DNA from 4 places in the Roseovarius sp. THAF9 genome. Region 2 is predicted to be linked to each of the others. Evidence: riboswitches for the same ligand, from Rfam matches in the RefSeq annotation. Region 2 holds a riboswitch; each other region holds the start of a gene.
What was found. A riboswitch is a leader RNA that binds a small molecule or an ion and turns the genes downstream of it on or off. The one in region 2 is predicted to bind thiamine pyrophosphate.
Positions count from the first base shown of each region.

Region 1 (5,399 bases), 430 kb from region 2:
AGCAGGAAGACTGCCGCGACAAGGATGAACAGCGCGTCAATGCACCGCGCGGTGGTCGTTTTTCCGTCGAACCGGCGCAACCCGCGGTCGAGACCGGAGCCGAACCCTTCGCCGCGCGCCAGCCAGAGGGCGATGCCACCGGCGAAAACCGTCAGGCCAAGCTGCACGGCGGACAAAAGCGCGGCCCGCCCAAGATCGAAGTCAAACCTGAACGCTTGGTAAATGGCGAGTTCTATCGTGGTGGCACGCGGCCCGCCGCCGAGGGTGAGCGCGACCGCAAAGCTGGTGAGGCAGATGGCGAAAATCACGGTGAAGGCGCCGGGGACTAGACGCAGAAGCATGGGCAGTTCGATCACGCGGAACATCGACCAGCCATCGATGCCCAGAAGCGTGGCAAGGCGGAAACGTTCGGCGGGAATTTCCTGCCAGCCTTGCAGGACAAGGCGGGTGGCAAGCGGCAGGTTGAAGAACACATGCGCGAGGACCACGCCGTGAAGCCCGTAGATCTGCACCGGAGGCAGGCTGAGCGTGCCGAGGGCCGCGCTGACCCAGCCGCCACGCCCGAAGACCTCGATCAGGCCGAGCACGGCGACGATCACGGGCAGGATGAACGGGGCGCCCAGAAGGGCAATCAGCAGGCTACGGCCGCGGAACCGGCGGCGGGCGAGGGCGCGGGCGACGGGGATGGCCAGAAGCACGGAAAACAAGGCTGATAGGGTGGCCTGTACCAGCGTGAAGCGCAGGGCGGCCCAGTCGGCAGCATTGAAGCCGCGCCCGGTTTCGGCGCGCAGGGCGACCGCCAGAAGCGCCCCGAAGATGAGCACCGCCACGAGGGCGGCGGCGCTCCATCCCGGTCTGGCGCTTAGCGGCTGAGCGCGTTCAGCCATTCATCCAGCGCTGCATCGCGGGCGGCGGCGGCCTCTTCGGCGCTGAGCAGCAGGGATTTTTCCGGTTGGATCAGGGTGTCGAATCCGTCGGGCAGGCCCCCCTCAAGCTCCTTGGCCGGATACATCCAGTTGGTCGTCGGGATGACGGACTGGAAGTCCTGGGTCAGCATGAACGCGAGGAAGCGATCGACCAGTTCGGGCTGGTCAGTAGAGGCCAGTTTCCCGGCTACCTCGACCTGCATGTAATGGCCCTCGTCGAAGGCGGCGGCGGTCTTGCTGGCGTCCTCCTCGGCGATCAGGTGATAGGCGGGCGATGTGGTATAGGAAAGCACCATGTCGGCCTCGCCTTCGAGGAAAAGGCCGTATGCTTCGGTCCAGCCCTTGGTGACGGTGACGATGTTGTCCGACAGGCCTTCCCAGATCGCCGGGGCCTCGTCGCCATAGGCGGTCTTGACCCACATCAGCAGGCCCAGGCCGGGCGTGGAAGAGCGCGGATCCTGGATGACGATGGAGGTGTCGCTGTCGGCCAAGGCCTTGAAATTTTTGGGCGCGTCCATGTCCTTGTCGTGGACGAAGGCGAAATAGCCCCAGTCGTAGGGCAGGAAGACCGGGTCGTCCCAAGAGATCGGCAGATCGAGGTCGGGGGACTGGCCGTGTTCGGCGAAAAGGCCGGTGTCCTTGGCGGCGGCCATCAGGTTGGTGTCGAGGCCGAGGACTATGTCGGCGTCGGTATTCTGCCCCTCCAGCCGGACGCGGGCGAGAAGGGCCGCGCCGTCCTCGACGCCGACGAGATTGAGATCGCAGTTGCAGGTGGCCTCGAACGCCTCTTCGATCTGCGGGCCGGGGCCCCAGTCGGCGACGAAGCTGTCATAGGTGTAGACGGTCAGTTCGGGCGTCCCGCTTGAGTCCTGCGCCATCGCGGACGTGGCGGTGAGCAGACATCCCGCAGTGAAAACAAGGCGTTTCATGGCATCCTCCCTTTCGGCGGAAGGGGCGGCGCGATGCGGGTGCATGACCTTCCCTCCGCCGGTGTCAGCCGGTTCAGGTTCAACGGGTTCGCGATGTGCATCTCAGTCGCCGGGTCTTGGCCGGTCGACACCCCGAGGTTTCAAAGAGGAACGTAGGGGCAAGCCGTGGGCGGGACAAGGCGAATTGGCGAATCGGAAGGTTAATCTCGTCGGAAGGCCCGGAATGACGTCGGTATCGCGTCGGTATTCGGGTGGTATCGCGTCGGTGTTGGCGTCGCTGGTAGCAGAGTAAACGTACAGCGCGGGGTTGCGGCGAAGTAAGAGCAGGTTGACGGTTGCCACAGCCGGTGAGGTTCCGGGTCACGCCCGGGACGGGGTGTGCGGACTGTTGCGGGCTGACCGAGGGCGCATGGGCTTTCGCCCACCCTACAGGATCTGGAAATCGTTGCGGTCGTAACCTTGCAGGTAAAGGAGCGCCGTGAGATCGCCGTGGTTGATGCGCAGATCGCATTCGGCGGCGACGGAGGGCTTGGCATGGAGCGCGACGCCGCTGCCGGCGCGGGCGAGCATCCCGAGGTCGTTCGCGCCGTCGCCCACCGCCAGCACGTCGATGTCGGAGATGTTGAGGCGGGCGGTGATGTCGGCGAGCGCCTGCACCTTGGCCGCGCGCCCCAGGATGGGACGGGCAACGTCGCCGGTGAGCTTGCCGTTCTCGACAAGCAGGGTGTTGGCGCGGTTCTCGTCAAAGCCGAGCAATGTCGCGATATGCGAGGTGAAGGCGGTGAAGCCGCCCGAGACGAGGGCGGTGTAGGCGCCGTGGGCCTTCATCGTAGCGAGCAGGGTGGCGCCGCCGGGCATGAGGGTGATGCGGGTGTCGAGCACCTCGGCGATGACGTCTTCGGGAAGGTCTTTCAGAAGCGCGACGCGTTCCAGAAGGGCGCCTTCGAAGTCGAGTTCACCGTTCATGGCCCGGGCGGTGATGTCTTTCACATGAGCGCCGACGCCGGCCTCCTCGGCCAGTTCGTCGATGCACTCCTGCTGGATCATGGTGCTGTCCATGTCGGCCAGCAACATGCGCTTGCGGCGGTTTTCGGACGGTTGGACGACAAGGTCGGTGCGCAGGGTTTGCAGGTTGTCCCAGACCTCCCATTGGTTGTCGGGGAGCGCGGCCATGTCGAACTCCGCCGCCTCGTCGGGCGAGAGCCAGCGGGCGTCGAACCCGCCCCAGGCGTTGCGCAGGTTCTCGACCAGGGCGGGGTCGAGTGTGCCCGGAGGGGCGATGAGGGTGGTGGTGAACATGGGGGCGTCTCCGCTGTGCGCTTAAGGTGCGGCATAGCGCAGGTTGGGGTGGGGTTCTAGGTGGGGATGATTGGCCGCGCGGAATCAAGGCGCAGCTCACTGCGCTGCCGCGCGATCGCCAGACCGCCCGGACGAGCTGGCGATTGGGAGACGTCGGCGCGCCGATCAAAAGTTTTCCGGATTTAGCTGACATAAAGTGCCCTGAAGTGCTGGCGGTCGCCATCCCGCGGTCTGGCGACCACGCGGCTTGGGATGGAGCGCGTGGGTTTTCACCCACCCTACGCGCGCCGAAACGAAGTTTCCTATGATAGCCGTCCGGGTCGCATCCGTACACTGAACTGCCGCTGGCAAGCGATTTCTAGGCTTGCGGGCTGCGGGCGACAGGCGTATCCAGACAATTGGGACACCCCTCCCCAACGAGGGGCGCTTATCTGGAAGGATAGCAGCAATGGCTACTGACTACCCGGCGACGCGGCCGGCGAATCCGCGTTTTTCCTCCGGCCCCTGTGCCAAACCCCCCGTTTTTGACCTGAGCAAGCTTAACGACGCCCCGTTGGGCCGGTCGCACCGTGCCGCCGTGGGCAAGGCCAAGCTGAAGGCCGCGATTGACGGCACGCGCGAGGTGCTGGGGATTCCCGACGACTACAAGGTCGGCATCGTGCCCGCGTCCGATACCGGCGCGGTCGAGATGGCGATGTGGAGCCTGCTTGGCGAACGCAAGGTCGAGATGCTGGCTTGGGAAAGCTTTGGCGCGGGCTGGGTCACCGATGCGGTGAAGCAACTGAAGCTCGATGCCGAGGTCAAGACAGCCGAGTATGGCGAGATCGTCGATCTGAACGGCGTGGATACGGACAATGACGTGGTCTTTACGTGGAACGGCACGACGAGCGGCGTGCGCGTGCCGGATGGCGATTGGATCAAGGCGGACCGTCAGGGGCTGACGATCTGTGACGCGACCTCTGCGGCGTTTGCGCAGGACCTGCCGTGGGACAAGCTGGATGTGGTGACGTTCTCTTGGCAGAAGGTGTTGGGCGGCGAGGCGGCGCACGGGATGCTGATCCTGAGCCCCCGCGCGGTGGAACGGCTGGAGAGCTATACGCCGCCCTGGCCGATGCCGAAGATTTTCCGACTGACCAAGGGTGGCAAGCTGAACGAGGGCATTTTCGAGGGTGCGACGATCAACACGCCGTCGATGCTGGCGGTGGAGGATTACCTGCTGGCGCTCGACTGGGCACGCTCGGTCGGCGGGCTGAGTGGCCTGATGGCGCGGGCGGATGCCAACACCAAGGCGGTGGCGGATTTCGTCGGCACGCATGAGTGGGTCGCGTTCCTGGCCGAGGACCCGGCCACGGCGTCGAACACCAGCGTCTGCCTGAAGTTCACCGATGACCGGATCAGCGACGGTGCGGCGTTTGCCAAGGCCGTGGCCAAGCGGCTGGAGGCCGAGGGCGTGGCCTATGACGTGGGCGCCTATCGGGATGCGCCTCCGGGCCTGCGCATCTGGTGCGGGGGCACGGTGGAGACGGCCGATGTGGCCGCGCTGATGCCGTGGATCGAATGGGCGTTCAACGCCGAGATCGCGGCACTGGCGGAAACGGTCTGATGACCTTCGCCGATCCGCTGGTGCGCCAGCTGGCCGATTTCGTGGAAAGCATCGGCATCGAGGTGCGGGCCGTGGACATGCCGGAACCCACCTTCCTTCCCGGGCTGGACATCCGGGATGGCGCGCTGTGCATCGACGCGGCGCGGCTGGCCTATCCGGGCGATATCCTGCACGAGGCCGGTCATATTGCCGTTGCCGATGCCGCGCGGCGAGACCAGCCGGCGCTGAAGCCGACACAGGCAGAGGAAATGGCCGCCATGGCATGGTCCTATGCCGCCGTGCGGAACCTGGGCCTTCCGGAGGAAACCGTGTTTCACGGCGACGGCTACCAAGGCGGGGCCGGCAACCTCGTGGACGCGTTTCGCGACGGTGGCGGGCCCGGTGTGCCGGTTCTGGGGTGGCTGGAGCTGACCACGGATCCCCATGCGCCCCACGCGGAGGGCAAACGCTGTTTCCCGCACATGGACCGCTGGGTCCGGTAGCGGGCGACCCTGATTGCGCGCCGGCCCGCTGAGGGGCCCGCGCCTTTTACATTTCAAACGACGCGGTGGCAGGACCACCGCAAGACACGGAGCTTCTCATGCCCAAGGTACTCGTATCCGACAAACTTTCCGAAACCGCCGTGCAGATCTTCCGCGACCG
Region 1 covers NZ_CP045404.1:3,696,877-3,702,275, reverse strand. The annotation lists gene FIU86_RS18160 (thiamine/thiamine pyrophosphate ABC transporter permease ThiP) at 1-887, opposite strand, end outside; gene thiB (thiamine ABC transporter substrate binding subunit) at 863-1,855, opposite strand; TPP riboswitch at 1,889-2,000, opposite strand; gene serB (phosphoserine phosphatase SerB) at 2,282-3,154, opposite strand; gene FIU86_RS18145 (phosphoserine transaminase) at 3,603-4,757, shown strand; gene FIU86_RS18140 (hypothetical protein) at 4,757-5,239, shown strand; gene serA (phosphoglycerate dehydrogenase) at 5,338-5,399, shown strand, end outside.
Region 1: it holds a riboswitch for thiamine pyrophosphate, as region 2 does, so the genes downstream of both, thiB (thiamine ABC transporter substrate binding subunit) here and thiD (bifunctional hydroxymethylpyrimidine kinase/phosphomethylpyrimidine kinase) in region 2, are expected to answer to the same signal.

Region 2 (5,399 bases):
CCGTGATCGGGCGGGAAGGAATAGTTCTGGCGGTTGAGATAGGCCAGATTCGCCTGCGTCGTGGGGCGGCGGGCGCTGTCTTGGCAGACGGCCATCAGAAGGCCGGTACGCTCGCGATAGATGCCGAAATTCTTGGAACAGCTGGCGGCGATCAGGACCTCGGGGCAGGAGGACACGACGTGGCGCGTGCCGGCCGCATCAGCATCGAGGCCGTCGCCGAAGCCCTGGTAGGCGATGTCGATCATCGGGATAGCGCCCTTGGCGTTGGCGAGGTCGGTCACCTCGCCCCATTGCTGCATCGTCAGGTTGGCGCCGGTCGGGTTGTGGCAGCAGCCGTGCAGCAGGATCACGTCGCCTGCCTGAACGCCGTCCAGATCCTGCATCATGCCGTCGAAATCGACGCCGCCGGTTTCGTTGTCGAAATAGCGGTAGGGGACGTGTTCGATCCCCATGTGTTTCAGGATGCTGAGGTGGTTGGGCCAGGTCGGGTCCGAGACGAACACGCGCGCACCCGGGTTGGCCATCTTCACCAGATCAAACGCCTGCCGCACTGCGCCGGTGCCGCCGGGCGTGGCGACTGCCGCCACCGCGTCGCGCGGGGCGGAATCGTCGAGAATGAGCTTGATCATCGCGTCGGAAAAGGCCGGGTCGCCCGCGAGGCCGACATAGGCCTTGGTCTCTTCCTCTTTCCACCATTCCTTTTCTGCGGCCTTGACCGCGCGCATGATCGGCGTGCGGCCTTCGGCATCCTTGTAGACACCGACGCCGAGGTCGATCTTGGTGTCGCGCGGATCGTCCTTGTAGGCCTGCATGAGAGCCAGGATCTTGTCGGCGGGTTGCTCTTTGAGGTGTTCGAACATCAGGCTTCTCCGGTTGCGACGGAGACGGTGGGGAAGGCGCCCCATTCGGTCCATGATCCGTCGTAAAGCGCGTGGTCGATCTTGCCGATCCGTTCCAGCGCAAGGTTGATCACCGCAGCTGTCACGCCGGAGCCGCAGCTTGTGATGACGGGCTTCGAGAGGTCCGCGCCGGCGGCATCGAAGACCGCGCGCAATTCGTCGGGGGATTTCATCGTGCCGTCGTCGTTGAGCAGGGTGCTGTAGGGCACGTTGCGGGAGTTGGGGATGTGCCCGGCGCGCAGCCCTTCGCGCGGTTCGGGCTCGTCACCCCGGAACCGACCGGGCGCACGGGCGTCCAGGATGGTGTAGTCGCCCAGCTTGGACGCCGAGGCGACCTGCGTCACGTCCTTGACCCGGTGCGCCTCGCGCCGGACAGTCATGTGCCGGTCGCGGATCATCGGGGGCAAGTCCTCGGTCGGGCGGCCCTCGGCCAGCCACTTGGGCAGGCCGCCGTCCAGAACCGCCACGTCGTATTGTCCCATCAGGCGAAAGAGCCACCAGACACGGGCCGCCGAGAAGAGGCCGTGGCTGTCGTAGACCACCACCTGGTGACCGTCGCCCACGCCCATCTGGCGCAGGCGCGACATGAACTTTTCCACCGGAGGCGCCATATGCGGCAGGTCGGAGCGATGGTCGGAAATGTCGTCGATATCAAAGAACCGGGCGCCGGGGATGTGGGCCTCGTCGTATTCCGCTTTCGCGTCGCGCTCGACGCCCGGCAGGAAATAGGTGGCATCCAGAACCCGCAGGTCAGGATCATTGAGATGCGCCGCCAGCCAATCGGTGGATACCAGTGTTTTCGGATCGTCGTTTGCCATGACAGCCCCCTGAAACCGTTGCTATTGACGTAGCGCGGGACGCGGGACAGTGCAAGCGGGCGGGGTGTGCTGTGCCCAGTGTCAGCGGGTCAGCAGATTGCGCAGCAGACCAGCGGCCAGAAGGCAGGCGCCGCCGCCCAGTCCTCCCGCGGCCAGTTGAGTCGTCAGTGCCGTGGGGTCGAGTGCGGCGCTGTCGGGCGCGGTTTGCGCAAGGCCGCCAAAGCCCAGCAAGCCAAGGGCATGGCCGCCCAGGGCGCCGCCGAGAACACCGGCGAAAGAGTTGATCATGAGGCCGAGATTGAAGCGGGGAACAAGGCCGCCGGCGACGTTGCCGCCGATGGCGCCGGCAATGAGGCTGAGCAGTAGATCCATGCCTTTGGTCTTCCCCTTCCAGGCTGCGCGGGTGGCGCGACACGGGCAAGATAGTAGCAAATGGCGCGTCAGCCGCGGAGGGCGAAAACCAAAGGCGTCACATACCGTGGCGCAAAAGCCGCTGCTTCTGGCGGTTCCAGTCGCGCTTGGCCTCGGTCTGGCGCTTGTCGGTGTTCTTCTTGCCCTTGGCGATGCCGATCTTGATCTTGGCGATACCGCGGTCGTTGAAATACATCACCAGCGGCACGAGGGTCATCCCCTTGCGCTGGGTCTCGTTCCAAAGGCGCGCCATTTCCTTGCGGGAAACCAAGAGCTTGCGGCGGCGACGGTCCTCGTGGCCGAAAGGCACGGCCTGTTCGTAGGGGGCGATGTAGCTGTTGACCAGCCACAGCTCGCCATCCTCGACCGCGGCGTAACTTTCGGCGATGTTGGAAGTCTTCTGGCGCAGGGATTTGACCTCGGAGCCTTCGAGCACCATTCCGCATTCGAGATCGTCCTCGATGGCATAGTCGTGCCGCGCCTTGCGGTTCTCGGCGACGACCTTGTAGTTCGGGTTGATCTTGGGTTTCACCATGTCGGGCCTGCCTTGGGAACGTGCAAGAAACGAAGATAGCCCCTGCAGGTCCACCTTCCAACCCCTTGTGGCCGAATCGAAAAGTTAACACTGGGAAGAAGTCGAAAACCGCGTCGGTATCGCGTCGGTATGTCCGACTGTATCGCGTTGGTGCACGGACGCGAACCCCTTTCGTAAAGACGCCGCGCGTTGCGCGCCGTGCCGGTGCGGTTGACAGAGGGCCGCCCGCGCTTATCCTGACGTCCGAGCCAGGGGCGCCTTCGGGCTGAGATGCACCCTTTGAACCTGAACCAGATCATGCTGGCGGAGGAAGGCGGGACCGGAGCCGGTCGGACCCAGCCTTTCGTCGCCTCGAAAGGAGCCGGATGACCCTCGAGACAAGGAACACAGCCAAGGGCCGGATTGCCAACATCCTGTCGGTCGCGGGCTCGGACCCGTCGGGTGGGGCGGGCGTGCAGGCCGATCTCAAGGCGATCTCGGCGAACGGAGCCTACGGCATGGCGGTGCTGACGGCGTTGACGGCGCAGAACACCCAAGGCGTGCAGGGCGTGCACATGGTGCCGCCGGACTTCGTGGCGGATCAGATCCGGGTGGTGGCCGAGGATGTGCGGATCGACGCGGTGAAGATCGGAATGATCGCCACGGCAGAGATCGCGCGGGCGGTGGCGGACGCCTTGCCGGACGTGCCGGTGGTGCTGGACCCGGTGATGGTGGCCAAGGGGGGCGCGTCGCTTTTGGCCGAGGACGCGGTGGTGGCGCTGCGCGAAGCGCTGGTGCCGAAGGCGGCGGTGATCACGCCGAACGTGCCGGAGGCGGCGGCGTTGCTGGGCTGCGACGAGGCGGTGACGCGGGAGGCGATGGCCGAACAGGCGGAGGCGTTGCGGGCGCTGGGCTGTGGCGCGGTGCTGCTGAAAGGCGGGCACCTTGAGGGCGAGAGCAGCCCGGACGTGCTGGCTGATGCGGGTGGCGTGCATTGGTTCGAGGGCGCGCGGGTGGCGACGCGGAACACCCACGGCACGGGATGCACCCTGTCGGCGGCGCTGGCGGCCCGGATCGGGCGGGGAGACCCTTTGCCCGAGGCGGTGGCCGAGGCCAAGGCCTATGTCGCGCGGGCGATTGCCGGGGCCGGAGCGCTGGATGTCGGGTCGGGCCATGGGCCGACGCATCATTTTGCGGGGATATGGGCGTGACGTTCGTATCAGAGCGCACCCCGCCCCGGACCTGATCCGGGACCTCTGACCCGATGGAAACAAGATTGCCTTTGGCGGATCCGGATCGGCCGGTTCCCGCTCTCGGGAATCGCGGCGGGACGTGGTAGGCTCTGGCAACCCAAGCGGAGCCCCGTGCCATGCCTTCTCCCAGCGTCAGCCTTCTTGTCGGGACCACCAAGGGTGCCTTTATCCTGTCCGCAGGCGCGGGCCGCGACAGTTGGGACGTGACCGGCCCGCATTGCGACGGTTGGTGCATCAACCACATGGCGGGCGATCCCGACACCGGCACGATCTGGGCCGGGGGTGGCGGTGCGTTTTTCGGGGCAGGCGTGTGGCGGTCAGAGGATCGGGGCCGGTCCTGGACGCTGGAGCGCCTGACGCGCGGGCAGATGGATGACTGGGCGGCGCACGATCCGGGCTTTGCCGAGATGATCGGCTGGACCGACGCGCCGCTGCCGTTCGACGACGCCTTTGAACAGGTCTGGTCGCTGGGGTTCGCGCACGGGACGCTGTATGCCGGGACGAAGCCCGCGACCCTTCTGAAGAGTACCGATCATGGCCGGACATGGGCCCAGGTGGATGCGCTGACCGCGCATCCGTCGGCGAAGGACTGGAACCCCGGGGCGGCGGGACTGGTCCTGCACACGATCGTGTTCGACCCCGGCGCGCCCGAAAAGCAATGGATCGGGATTTCCGCCGCCGGGGTCTTTGCCACCGAGGACGGCGGGGCGACTTGGGAGCGGCGCAACCGGCTGTCCAATGCCGAGGCCTGCGGCGCGCATGACCATCCCGCCGCCCCGAGCGGCGGTGAGACCGGGCATTGCGTGCATAACATCATGCGCGCCCCGGGCGACGCGGACCTGCTCTATCAGCAGAACCATCACGGCGTCTGGCGGTCCTCTGATGGCGGGCGGTCGTGGGACGACATCACGCCGGGTCTGCCGTCGACCTTCGGCTTTCCGATCCGGGTACATCCGCGCGATCCGCGCACGATCTGGACGCTGCCGCTGAATGGCGACATGGCGGGGCGGTATCCGCCCGACGCGGCCTGCGCCGTCTGGCGGTCGCGCGACGGGGGCGAGACGTGGGAGGCGCTGCGCGAGGGGCTGCCGCAAAAGAACTGTTTCTTCACCGTGCTGCGGCAGGCCATGGCGGGGGATACGCTGGATACGCCGGGGCTGTATTTCGGAACCAATTCGGGGTCTGTCTTTGCCAGCCTTGACGAGGGCGACAGCTGGCGCGAGATTGCGCGGCACATGCCCACCATCCTGTCGGTCGAGGCGTTCGCGCCTGCCGACTGAGCGCGCAGTACGGGAATTGAACAGTCGTTCATTTTCCTTTATGCACGCCGCGACCCCTTGCACGACTTCGGGAGACAGCCGATGCCCCAGCGCCCCGCCTTTGCCAAATGGCTTGACGACACCAACGACGTGACCGCCACCTTCCTGGCCGCCGGGCGTATTCCCGGGCTGGTCAACCTTGGCGGTGGCCTGCCGGGGACCGAGATCTGGCCGGTCGAGGACAT
Region 2 covers NZ_CP045404.1:54,334-59,732, forward strand. The annotation lists gene FIU86_RS00245 (amino acid aminotransferase) at 1-860, opposite strand, end outside; gene sseA (3-mercaptopyruvate sulfurtransferase) at 860-1,717, opposite strand; gene FIU86_RS00255 (hypothetical protein) at 1,799-2,089, opposite strand; gene smpB (SsrA-binding protein SmpB) at 2,187-2,663, opposite strand; TPP riboswitch at 2,904-2,992, shown strand; gene thiD (bifunctional hydroxymethylpyrimidine kinase/phosphomethylpyrimidine kinase) at 3,029-3,853, shown strand; gene FIU86_RS00270 (exo-alpha-sialidase) at 4,012-5,175, shown strand; gene FIU86_RS00275 (PLP-dependent aminotransferase family protein) at 5,257-5,399, shown strand, end outside.

Region 3 (5,399 bases), 1.1 Mb from region 2:
CAAGGCCAAGGCCGTCATAATCACAGCTGCTTGCATAGGGTCGGAACTCGGCGCAAATCTGGCACATGAAAAATCCCCGAAATTCATATTTCATACGCGAGAAGCGTCTCCGCTTGCATACGCGAGAAGCGCCTATGTACCGTCTTAAGAGGCCCATGCTCTTCGCGCAATTGTATAGAAGGCTCTGGCAAAACGTGTTTCGGACGTGCCACACAACGCGGCTGTACGCGCGGTCCACGAGCCTGGTTACGGAAACCGCGTGCAGGCTACGTCAAGGGGCGGCGCGTGTTTGCGTCGACGCCGAAATGCGACCGTAGTTTCAAGCTGTCGTTCGTGCGATACACGGTTTTTGATGGACCTGCCCAAACAAGACCGCAGAGACCGACAGAGCCAGCCTACTCCCCCGTATCGTCAAGCTTTGCGGGCTCCAGACCCAAATAATGCGCCGCCAGCGCCGCAATCTCTTCATCCGTCAGATCCTTCGAGGCCTTGAACATCAACTCCGCCGCCCGGCCCCTGCCGCGGTTGCCTTCACGCCACAGCGTCAGGTGTTGGGCAACATAGGGCGCGTGCTGTCCGGCTCGCGACGGAAAGGCCGGATTGATCGGCGCGCTCTGCGGCCCGTAACAGGCCCGACACGCCGGCACGCTTTGCGCGCCGCCCTCGGCAAAAGCCAAAACCCGGACTTCCGCGGCCAGCTCCGACCGCTCCGGCGCCGTGCCCTCGGGCGCGGCGCCACCAAAATTCCGGGTCAGCCGCTCGACCGATGCATTGGGAAGCTGGCTCATCACCTCTTACATGATCCCGCTTTCGCGCGTGCCCAGAACTGGTGGCCAGTGACCTACACGCGCACCCCCTCGCCATTGTCGCGCTGCCAGGGCATCTCGCTCAGCGCATAGGCCAGCAGGATCGACCGCAGGATTACCGGCACAACCACGCCGCCCCCAATGGTCAGCGCTTCGGCCGCATGCGCATTCAGCGGGCGCGGCACAATCTTCGTCACAAAATAGATCAGCAAGTTCAGCGCCACCCACAACACCCGGGCCCCACCAAGCATCAACTAGAAAAGCGTCACCAGCACCTCGGCGTCGCGCCCCGCCGGATCCAGAACCGATTGCGGAGCGTACCAGTCGCCCAGCGCAAAAAACGGCAATAGGACCGCCGGCCACCTCACAGCAGGAACCGGGCCAGAAGCCCCGCGCCCACCGCGTAGGGCAGCATCGCCAACAGGAAAACCAAGCCGTCGCGGGTCAGCATCGCCATCACAAGAAGGCAAACGCCCGTGGCCGCAATCGACCCCGAGAACGGGATAAACTCAAGAAACGGCATGGCCATCCCGCTCAGCAGACAGATCCCCTGCGGCACCCACATCAACGGGCGGTGAAATAGAAAAGAAAGGCGTTGACCGGTATGGCGCTCGATCCACTCCATCACCGGCGTGATCCGTGCCATCGCGTGGTCAAGCTTGTCGCCATCGATGGTCTTTCGCTTCAGCCGGCCCGGCAGATAGAACTCCTTCATCCCCAGGATCAATTCGACCGAGAACAGCGCTATCAGAATACCGCAAACCATCGACACACCCGGTATCCCCGACAGTGGCGTCGCCGCGATCAGCGCTGGCACGAAAATCAGGGGCAGAACCCCGGCCTGCCCGGCGGCCTCCAGGATCGAACCCAGGGAAACCTCCGGCTTGTCGGCCACCGACCGGATCCTTTCGATCACGTCCATCAGAGGATGGGCACTCGATACTTCGGTGGTGCGGGTCACGGTGCGCAGTCTTCCGAGCACTCACCACCACCGGCCAATGTAAAGGATCCGTCCCAAAATTCGAGGCGCGGAGCCGGGCCAGGAAATCTTGCAGATTGTCTGTGATGCATCTTTGGCTTTCTTGTATCGCGGATATAACGCCGATGCCCAAATTCAGTTCCCGCAAAAACTGCCCCGCCCGCTGTTTCCCGTCAGGACGGTGGCATTGGCCCAGGTACTGCCCCCGGAGCTTAGGATGAGTGATGTTCCAGTATGCCTAGCGCCAGACGAAACGGCAATCGTAAAGCACGCCGAACACCCCGCGCTTGCAGACCCGCACGCGCTTGGCCTTGCGTTTGGGCTTCGGCTTGGGCTGAGTTTGCAGGAACGCTTGGTACTCGGTCTCGCTTTGCTCGCGAAGGGCGGTCAGTTGAAAATCGTCGAGATATCCGCTGACCGGGAAGCCCTGCTCCGCCTGCCACGACGTAATCGCCGTGCGGGTATTCGGTCCAAAGACGCCGTCTGCGCCGCCGGGATCGTGCTCAACCAGGCGCAGGCGGTTCTGGATCTCGCGGCGCTCGCTGCGCGACAGGTCCAGCGCCGCCTCGATCTCTTCGGTCGCAAGCGCCGTCGGATCCACCCGCGCCGTGCCCAGAACCTCCGGCTCCGTCACCAGCGGGGCGGACTCGACGATGTTGACCGTGCCCACCGTTTCAGGCGTGAACGTCGCCTCATAGGTCGTTTCGGTTCCGCTGACAGTATAGGGCGCGCAGTCTTCCAGTGCCACGACGGCATCCAGAAACAGCCGCCGGTGAATCGCTGATTGCGCCTCGTCGCCCACGTGCCGGGGGATACCCCGCAAGAGGCCCGCACTGTCCAGAACGAAGCTGATCGTAACCGCGTCATCGCCGTCGGAGCCTGTCGCACCGTTGTAACAGGCGGCGATCTGGTCCCGCAGAGGGCGCGCCGTGCCGGGCTGGTCCAGTGGCAGCGGATCATTGCGCGTCGTCGCCGGTTCGGGCAGCACGTCCGCCTCGGGCACCTGCGCCGTTGTTGCACGGTCTTCGTCATCCGCCGCGCCGTTGGCGGCAGGATCGGCCCGGTCCGCATCCGCCCCGGTCACGTCGATGCCGGCGCCGCCCTGCGCCGGTGCAGAGTCCTCGAGAGGCGTCGCGGTGACCGGCGGCTCCGGCAGTGGCTCGGGAAGCGGCTCTGCCCCTTGCGTCTGACCCATTGCTCCACCCGCCCCGAGCGTCAGCGCCGCGCAAATCCGGACACCCGCTCGAAACCGAAGATTGAACAAACCGCGTGCGCCTGTCACAACATCGCCCTCCATGATCCTATGCGCAGAATAAGGCGTGCAAGGGCCCGAACGTCAAGGTTGAGCCCGTGAAACGGCCCCGTCGACGGCGGCGCAATGCCAACCGCTGCCGCGCCGGCGGGCCAATTGGGCGCGCACCGGATTGGCCAGATTGCGCATCAGACGTTGCAGCACGCGCATCGCTGAACTATCTATGCAACCGATGCGGCGCCCGCGCACACCAAGGATGCCGGACCGCAAAATTCATCCGTCGGGGGGCCCGCAAAGGGCTGAGAGGTGCGCGCACCGACCCGTCGAACCTGATCCGGGCAATACCGGCGTAGGGAACGGGTAGAATGTGCAAGCAAGGCACAGGCTCATTCTTACGTTGGCACGCCCCCAGACATGGAGACGCGCCAGTGACACAGCGATTGACCACGCCCGCAGCAGGCCCGCCGGCATGACATCCGTGACCGTCATCGGCGCCGGTGTCGCCGGTCTGTGCGTGGCCCGCACCCTGCTGGATCGTGGCGTGGCAGTGACTCTGATCGACCGCCACGCAACGCCCGGGCCGCATGCCTGTTCGTGGTGGGCCGGGGGAATGCTCGCCCCCTTTTGTGAAGGCGAGAGCGCCGAGGAACCCGTGCTGCGCCTCGGGGCTGAGGCCGCCGATTGGTGGAAGGCCCATACCGACTGCGTCATCCGGCGCGGTTCGCTAGTGGTTTCACCGGGCCGCGACAAGGCCGATCTCGCGCGCTTTGCCCGGCTGACAACGGGCCACCGCGCCGTCACCGGCCCCGAGATTCCCGAACTGGAACCAGACCTCGGCACGCGTTTTGATCGCGGTCTTTTTTTCGAGAGCGAGGCGCATCTCGCCCCTCGCGCCGCGCTGGCGACACTCCACAACAGCCTCATTGCCGACGGTGCCACCTTCCGACAGGAAGAGGCCGACCCGGACGCCCTTGCCGCCAAGGGATTGACGGTTGACTGCCGCGGCTTTGCCGCGCGCGACGCCCTGACCGATCTGCGCGGCGTGAAAGGTGAGATGCTGATCCTCTCCTGCCCCGATGTGACCCTGTCACGTCCAATCCGCGTGCTGCACCCTCGCGTGCCGATCTACGTCGTGCCGCGCGGCGACGGGATGTTCATGCTCGGCGCCACGATGGTCGAGGGCCGCGCCGGACGCAACGTCACCGCCCGCGCCATGCTGGAACTGCTCAGCACGGCTTATGCGCTGAACCCGGCCTTCGGCGAGGCCGAAGTGGTCGAGATCGGCGTCGACAGCCGCCCCGCCTTTCCCGACAACCTGCCGCGCATCCGCCGCGACGGCACACTGATCCGCGCCAACGGGCTTTACCGCCACGGCTTTTTGCTGGCTCCCGCGCTGGCCCGTATGGTCGCGGACCTGATCCTTCACGACAAGACACCGGAGGTTTCCGATGAAATTGCAGCTTAACGGCACGCCCGTGACTGCCGAGGTCGCCACCCTGGCTGACCTTCTTGCGGCCCATGGCTACGGCGACGCCAAGGTGGCGACGGCGGTCAACGGCACCTTCGTGCCCGCGCCTTTGCGCGCCGACCACACGCTTGCCGAAGGCGACAGCATCGAAGTGCTGGCGCCCATGCAGGGCGGCTGAGCCATGCGCGACTTCTACGGCACCACGCTTGCCAACGGCTTCATGCTGGGCACCGCCCAATACCCCTCGCCCGCCATCCTGGCCGAGGCGTTCCGGCGCAGCGGCGCCAGCGTCGCCACCGTCTCGCTACGCCGCGAAAGTGGGCAGGACCGCGCGGGCCAGGATTTCTGGAACCTGATCCGCGATCTGGGCGTGCACATCCTGCCCAACACCGCCGGCTGCCACAGCGTGAAAGAGGCAGTGACCACCGCGCACATGGCGCGCGAGGTGTTCGACACGCCCTGGATCAAGCTGGAGGTCATCGGCGAGGAAGATACCCTGCAACCAGATGTCTTCGGCTTGGTCGAGGCCGCGCGCATCCTGACCGAGGACGGCTTCCAGGTCTTTCCCTACACCACCGAAGATCTCGTCGTGGCCGACCGCCTGCTCAACGCCGGCTGCGAAGTGCTTATGCCCTGGGGCGCGCCGATCGGCTCGGGGCTGGGCCTGAACAACATCTTCGGCCTGCGCGCGCTGCGGGCGCATTTCCCAGACGTGCCACTGGTGATCGACGCAGGTCTGCGTCTGCCCTCACAGGCGACGGCGGCGATGGAGCTGGGCTATGACGCAATCCTTCTCAACACCGCCGTGGCCAAGGCGGGCGACCCGGCGGCGATGGCCGAAGCCTTCGCGCTTGCCCTCAAGGCCGGGAAACTCGCCCAATCCGCCGACCCGAT
Region 3 covers NZ_CP045404.1:1,178,067-1,183,465, reverse strand. The annotation lists gene FIU86_RS05830 (matrixin family metalloprotease) at 1-94, opposite strand, end outside; gene FIU86_RS05825 (hypothetical protein) at 396-788, opposite strand; gene FIU86_RS05820 (hypothetical protein) at 842-1,030, opposite strand; gene FIU86_RS05815 (exopolysaccharide biosynthesis protein) at 1,171-1,788, opposite strand; gene FIU86_RS05810 (peptidoglycan-binding protein) at 2,024-2,980, opposite strand; TPP riboswitch at 3,309-3,410, shown strand; gene FIU86_RS05805 (FAD-dependent oxidoreductase) at 3,507-4,502, shown strand; gene thiS (sulfur carrier protein ThiS) at 4,486-4,683, shown strand; gene FIU86_RS05795 (thiazole synthase) at 4,687-5,399, shown strand, end outside.
Region 3: it holds a riboswitch for thiamine pyrophosphate, as region 2 does, so the genes downstream of both, FIU86_RS05805 (FAD-dependent oxidoreductase) here and thiD (bifunctional hydroxymethylpyrimidine kinase/phosphomethylpyrimidine kinase) in region 2, are expected to answer to the same signal.

Region 4 (5,399 bases), 1.6 Mb from region 2:
GGGCGCCAAGCGCACCAAGTCCGAGATCAAGCGCGACTACGAATACCTGCAACGCCTGTGGGAGCAAATCCGCGAGCTGACGCTGAAATCCATCGCGCCCGCCAAGATCTACGAAGAGGGCGACCTGATCAAACGCTCGATCCGCGACCTTTACAACCGCGAGATCGACGAGGTCCATGTCGAGGGCGAGCGCGGCTACCGCATCGCCAAGGACTTCATGAAGATGATCATGCCGTCCCACGCCAAGAACGTGAAGCAATACACCGATACCTTGCCGCTCTTCGCGCGCTACCAGGTGGAATCGTACCTCGCGGGCATGTTCAACCCCACTGTGCAGCTGAAATCCGGCGGCTATATCGTCATCGGCGTGACCGAGGCGCTGGTGGCCATCGACGTCAACTCCGGCCGCGCCACCAAGGAAGGCTCGATCGAGGACACCGCGCTCAAGACCAACCTGGAGGCCGCCGACGAAGTCGCCCGCCAACTGCGCCTGCGCGACCTTGCCGGCCTGATCGTGATCGACTTCATCGACATGGACGAGCGCAAGAACAACGCCGCCGTCGAAAAGCGCATGAAGGACCGGCTCAAGACCGACCGCGCCCGCATCCAGGTGGGCCGCATCTCGGGCTTCGGCCTGATGGAGATGTCGCGTCAGCGTCTGCGCCCCGGCATGCTCGAGGCCACGACCCAGCCGTGCCCCTCCTGCCACGGCACCGGCCTCATCCGCTCGGACGACAGCATGGCCCTCTCCATCCTGCGCCAGATCGAGGAGGAGGGCACCCGCGGTCGTTCCCGCGAAGTGCTGGTGAAATGCCCCGTGGCCATCGCCAACTTCCTGATCAACCAGAAACGCGAGCACGTCGCGCAGATCGAGGGCCGCTACGGCCTGTCGGTGCGGATCGAGGGCGACCCGACGCTGGTCAGCCCCGACTTCACGCTCGAAAAGTTCAAGACCGCGTCCCGCGTGGTGAAACAGACCTCTGCCGCCGTGGTGTCGGTCGACAGCTCGCTGATGGACGATATCGACGACGCTGCCGACGCCGAGACGCCCGATCCCGCCGAGGCCCCGCCCGCGCCCGAGAACGAGGGCAATGAGGGCGGCAACAACAACGGCGGCAATGACGGGGGCGACGGCCAACCCAAGAAGAAGCGCCGCCGCCGGCGTCGGCGCTCGCGCTCGAAATCGGGCAATGGCGAAAACGGGCAGAACCAGAACGGCGATCAGCAGGAGAATGGTCAGCCCTCTGGCGACGGTACGTCCGACCAAAAGGACGAGACGCCGAAGGACGACGCACCGGCCCAGCCCGTCGCAGCCGAGTCCGAAAACGCCTCCGAAGAGGCCCCGAAAGAGGACAAGCCCAAGCGCGTGAGCCGCTCTCGCAAGAAAAAGACCGACGACGCGCCTAAGGAAGAGGCCGCCGCCGAGACCCCGTCCGAGACGGCCGAGATCGCGCCCGAGGACAAACCTGCGGAGAAGCCGAAGCCCAAGCCGCGCTCGCGCAAGAAAAAGGAAGAGCCTGCGCCCGAAGAGGCGACCGCAGAGGCAACGCCCGAGCCGGCGGCAGAGCCGGCACCCGAGGCCGCCGAAGCCTCATCCGAGCCCGAGGCGAAGCCGGCCCGCAAACGCGCTCCGCGCAAGAAGCCCGAGCCGGTCGCCGCCGAGGCCGCCGACAGGGCCGAGACCGCTACGCCCGAGCCGGCCGAGGACAAGCCCAAGCGCAAGGGCTGGTGGTCCTTCGGCAGCTAAGTTGCTCTGACTGAAACATGAAACGCCGGGGCAGGACCCCGGCGTTTTTTTGTGCTGCGCGGCGGTCCAAGACCCGCCCGTCCCGGGCCTGACCCGGGACCCCCGACCGTAGAGATTCCGGATCAGGTCCGGGATGAGCGCCGGGTCCACCCGGCGCTCACTCCTTCGTCTCGTCCACCGGCACGTACAAATCCCCGCCTTCGCGGAACTTGGAGGCCATCTTCTCCATTCCTTCCTTCTGCGCCTCGGCCCGGATGTCGTGGCTGATCCGCATCGAGCAGAATTTCGGCCCGCACATCGAACAGAAATGCGCCACCTTGTGCGCTTCCTTTGGCAGGGTCTGGTCATGGAACTCCCGCGCCGTTTCCGGGTCCAGCGACAGGTTGAACTGATCCTCCCAGCGGAACTCGAACCGGGCGCGGCTCAGCGCATCGTCGCGCCGTTGCGCCCCGGGCAGACCCTTGGCCAGATCGGCGGCGTGGGCCGCGATCTTGTAGGTGATCACGCCGGTCTTCACATCGTCCCGGTCGGGCAGGCCCAGATGCTCCTTCGGCGTCACGTAGCACAGCATCGCGCAGCCGAACCAGCCGATCATCGCCGCGCCGATCCCGCTGGTGATATGGTCATACCCCGGCGCGATATCCGTGGTGAGCGGTCCAAGCGTATAGAACGGCGCCTCGTGGCAGCACTCCAATTGCTTGTCCATGTTCTCCTTGATCTTGTGCATGGCCACATGGCCCGGCCCCTCGATCATCACCTGGCAATCCTTGGCCCAGGCGATCTTGGTCAATTCGCCCAGCGTCTCCAATTCGGCGAACTGCGCTTCGTCATTGGCATCCGCGATGGACCCGGGCCGCAGCCCGTCGCCAAGGCTGAACGACACGTCATAGGCCCGGCAAATGTCGCAGATCTCCTCGAAATGCTCATAGAGAAAGCTTTCGCGGTGATGGTGCAGGCACCACTTGGCCATGATCGACCCGCCACGCGACACGATGCCCGTCACCCGGTCCACCGTCATCGGCACCATGTGCAACCGCACGCCGGCATGGATGGTGAAATAATCCACGCCCTGTTCCGCCTGTTCGATCAGCGTGTCACGGAACACCTCCCAGGTCAGGTCCTCGGCGATCCCGTTCACCTTCTCCAGCGCCTGGTAGATCGGCACGGTCCCGATCGGCACAGGGCTGTTGCGAATGATCCATTCCCGCGTGTTGTGAATGTTGCGCCCGGTGGAAAGGTCCATCACCGTGTCCGCGCCCCAGCGGATTGCCCACACCAGCTTGTCCACTTCCTCCTCCATCGAGGATGTGACGGCGGAGGTGCCCATGTTGGCGTTGATCTTCACCAGGAAATTGCGCCCGATGATCATCGGCTCGCTTTCGGGGTGGTTGATGTTGGCCGGGATGATCGCCCGGCCCGCGGCCACCTCGTTACGCACGAATTCGGGCGTCACGTAATCGGGTATATTGGCGCCCCAGTCATTGCCGTCGCGGGCTTCGGACACGGCCTCGCGCATCTGGTTCTCGCGGATCGCGATGAACTCCATCTCCGGCGTCACGATGCCAGCACGGGCATAGGCCAGCTGGGTGACAGGTTTGCCGTCCCTGGCCCGCATCGGTGCGGCAATATTGGGAAATTCCGGCGTCAGTCGGTCGCCTTCGACGAAACCGTTATCCTCGGGCTTCACATGACGGCCCTCGTATTCCTCGACATCGCCGCGCGCCTCGATCCAGTCGCGGCGCAGGCGGGGCAGCCCTTCGCGGATATCGGTCAGAACATTCGGGTCGGTATAGGGCCCGGAACTGTCATAGACGGGCAGGGGTTCCTCGCCGGACGTGGGATGCACGGAAATCTCGCGCATCGGCACGCGGATCTCGGGGTGTTGCGTGCCTTTCACGTAGATCTTGCGCGACGCGGGCAGCTCGCCCGTGGTGATCTTGGGATTGGGTACGTTCATTTTGGCGCTCCTCAAGCGATTACTCGAAAAGACACCAGATGAGTCGTGGCTTGAGGGAAACGCGGGGGCGATGCGCCCCGTCTTCGGAAAACAGTGCCCGGATGTCCGGGGATGCGATCCTAGCTTCCTACGCCAGTGTCAACTGGGTCAGGTTCAAAGGGTCGCGTCACCGGGCACATGCCCTGTCAGCCTCTCAGTCCCCTGGGCGGGACCCCCCTGCGTAAGCGAGAGGCTAGCGAAGCGCCGCCGTCATTTCAACGGACAATCGGGAAAAGTCTTGGGCGGTGCGGATCAGACCGGCACATCGTCGTAATTGCGCCGGGTCGTCGGGGCGGTGTCCTTGATATCCACCTTCATCGCCACGCCCATCATCTCCATCATCCGCCGCGTTTCTTCGGTATAGTCCGTGAACGCCTTCTTCATGAAATCGCTTTGCACCTGCATCAGCTCCTGCGGCGTTTTGCAGGCCAGCATCGCGCGCTGCGCCTCCAGGTCCTTCTCCAGCCGTTCGGACATGAAGCGCATGCTTTCCTGCACCATGTCGAACCATGCGGTCGTCGCCACCGGGCTGAACGCGGCCATCGCGGCCGCCATGCCAGCATGGGCCGGGTCGGTCGCGTCCGGGGTTTCGGTGGGTTTCTTCGTCGATTTTGCCATCTGCGCCACTCCTTCCGAGCTTCGGCAAAGGCCGCGGTGGCGCGGTCTTTGCGGGAACGTCTTCCGATCTGGCACAACACACCGAAACACGCGCCTCGCGCCATTCGGGAACGTAACAATTATATGACGTGGCTCCCCTGAGGTACAGCGCAACCGGCCTGCCGCCCCCTGCGCCGTTGTCGCACCCCGCGCGTTTCAGCCCTTGCGCACCCGGTAAAGCGTAACAGCCCCGTCCTCGACCGTCTCGATCAGCTCATGCCCCGCCTCGGCGCAGAAATGCGGCACGTCGATCACCGCCGCCGGGTCATCCGCCCGCAGCACCACCACCTCGCCCGCACCAAGCGGCTTCATCCGCTTGCGCAGCTTCAGCACGGGCAGGGGGCACAAGAGCCCCACGGCGTCGATGGTCTCAGGTTCGCTCATGCGCGTGGAGGTAATCCAACCGTTACAGCCTGTCCACCGAGATGTGACCCGCCCGTGACCCCACGCCGCGTGACGCCCCCCGAATTTTGCACTAGACGAAAGGCATGTTCGGAATCGATCTCATAGACGCCACCCTGATCCCCGCCATGGCCATCGCGCTCGTGGCCGGCGTCTTCTCGTTTCTCAGCCCCTGCGTACTGCCCATCGTGCCGCCCTACCTCGCCTACATGAGCGGCGTCACCGTGACCGACCTGCAGTCCGAGCGCACCACGCGCAACAAGGCGATTCTGCCCGCGCTTTTCTTCGTGCTGGGCCTGTCGACCGTGTTCCTGTTCCTCGGCTTCGCCGCCTCGACCTTTGGCCGCGCGTTCCTGCAATACCAGGACTACTTCAACACCGCCGCGGGCCTCATCGTGATGATCTTCGGCCTGCATTTCCTTGGCATCTTCCGCATCGGCATCATGGACCGCGAGGCGCGCCTCGACGTGGGCGACAAGGGCGGCACCACGTTCGGCGCCTATATTCTCGGTCTCGCCTTCGCCTTCGGCTGGACGCCCTGCATCGGCCCGCAGCTGGGCGCGATCCTGTCTCTGGCGGCGTCCGAAGCCTCGGTCA
Region 4 covers NZ_CP045404.1:1,662,133-1,667,531, forward strand. The annotation lists gene FIU86_RS08185 (ribonuclease E/G) at 1-1,747, shown strand, start outside; gene thiC (phosphomethylpyrimidine synthase ThiC) at 1,905-3,704, opposite strand; TPP riboswitch at 3,812-3,932, opposite strand; gene FIU86_RS08195 (phasin family protein) at 3,996-4,361, opposite strand; gene FIU86_RS08200 (sulfurtransferase TusA family protein) at 4,557-4,784, opposite strand; gene FIU86_RS08205 (cytochrome c biogenesis CcdA family protein) at 4,889-5,399, shown strand, end outside.
Region 4: it holds a riboswitch for thiamine pyrophosphate, as region 2 does, so the genes downstream of both, thiC (phosphomethylpyrimidine synthase ThiC) here and thiD (bifunctional hydroxymethylpyrimidine kinase/phosphomethylpyrimidine kinase) in region 2, are expected to answer to the same signal.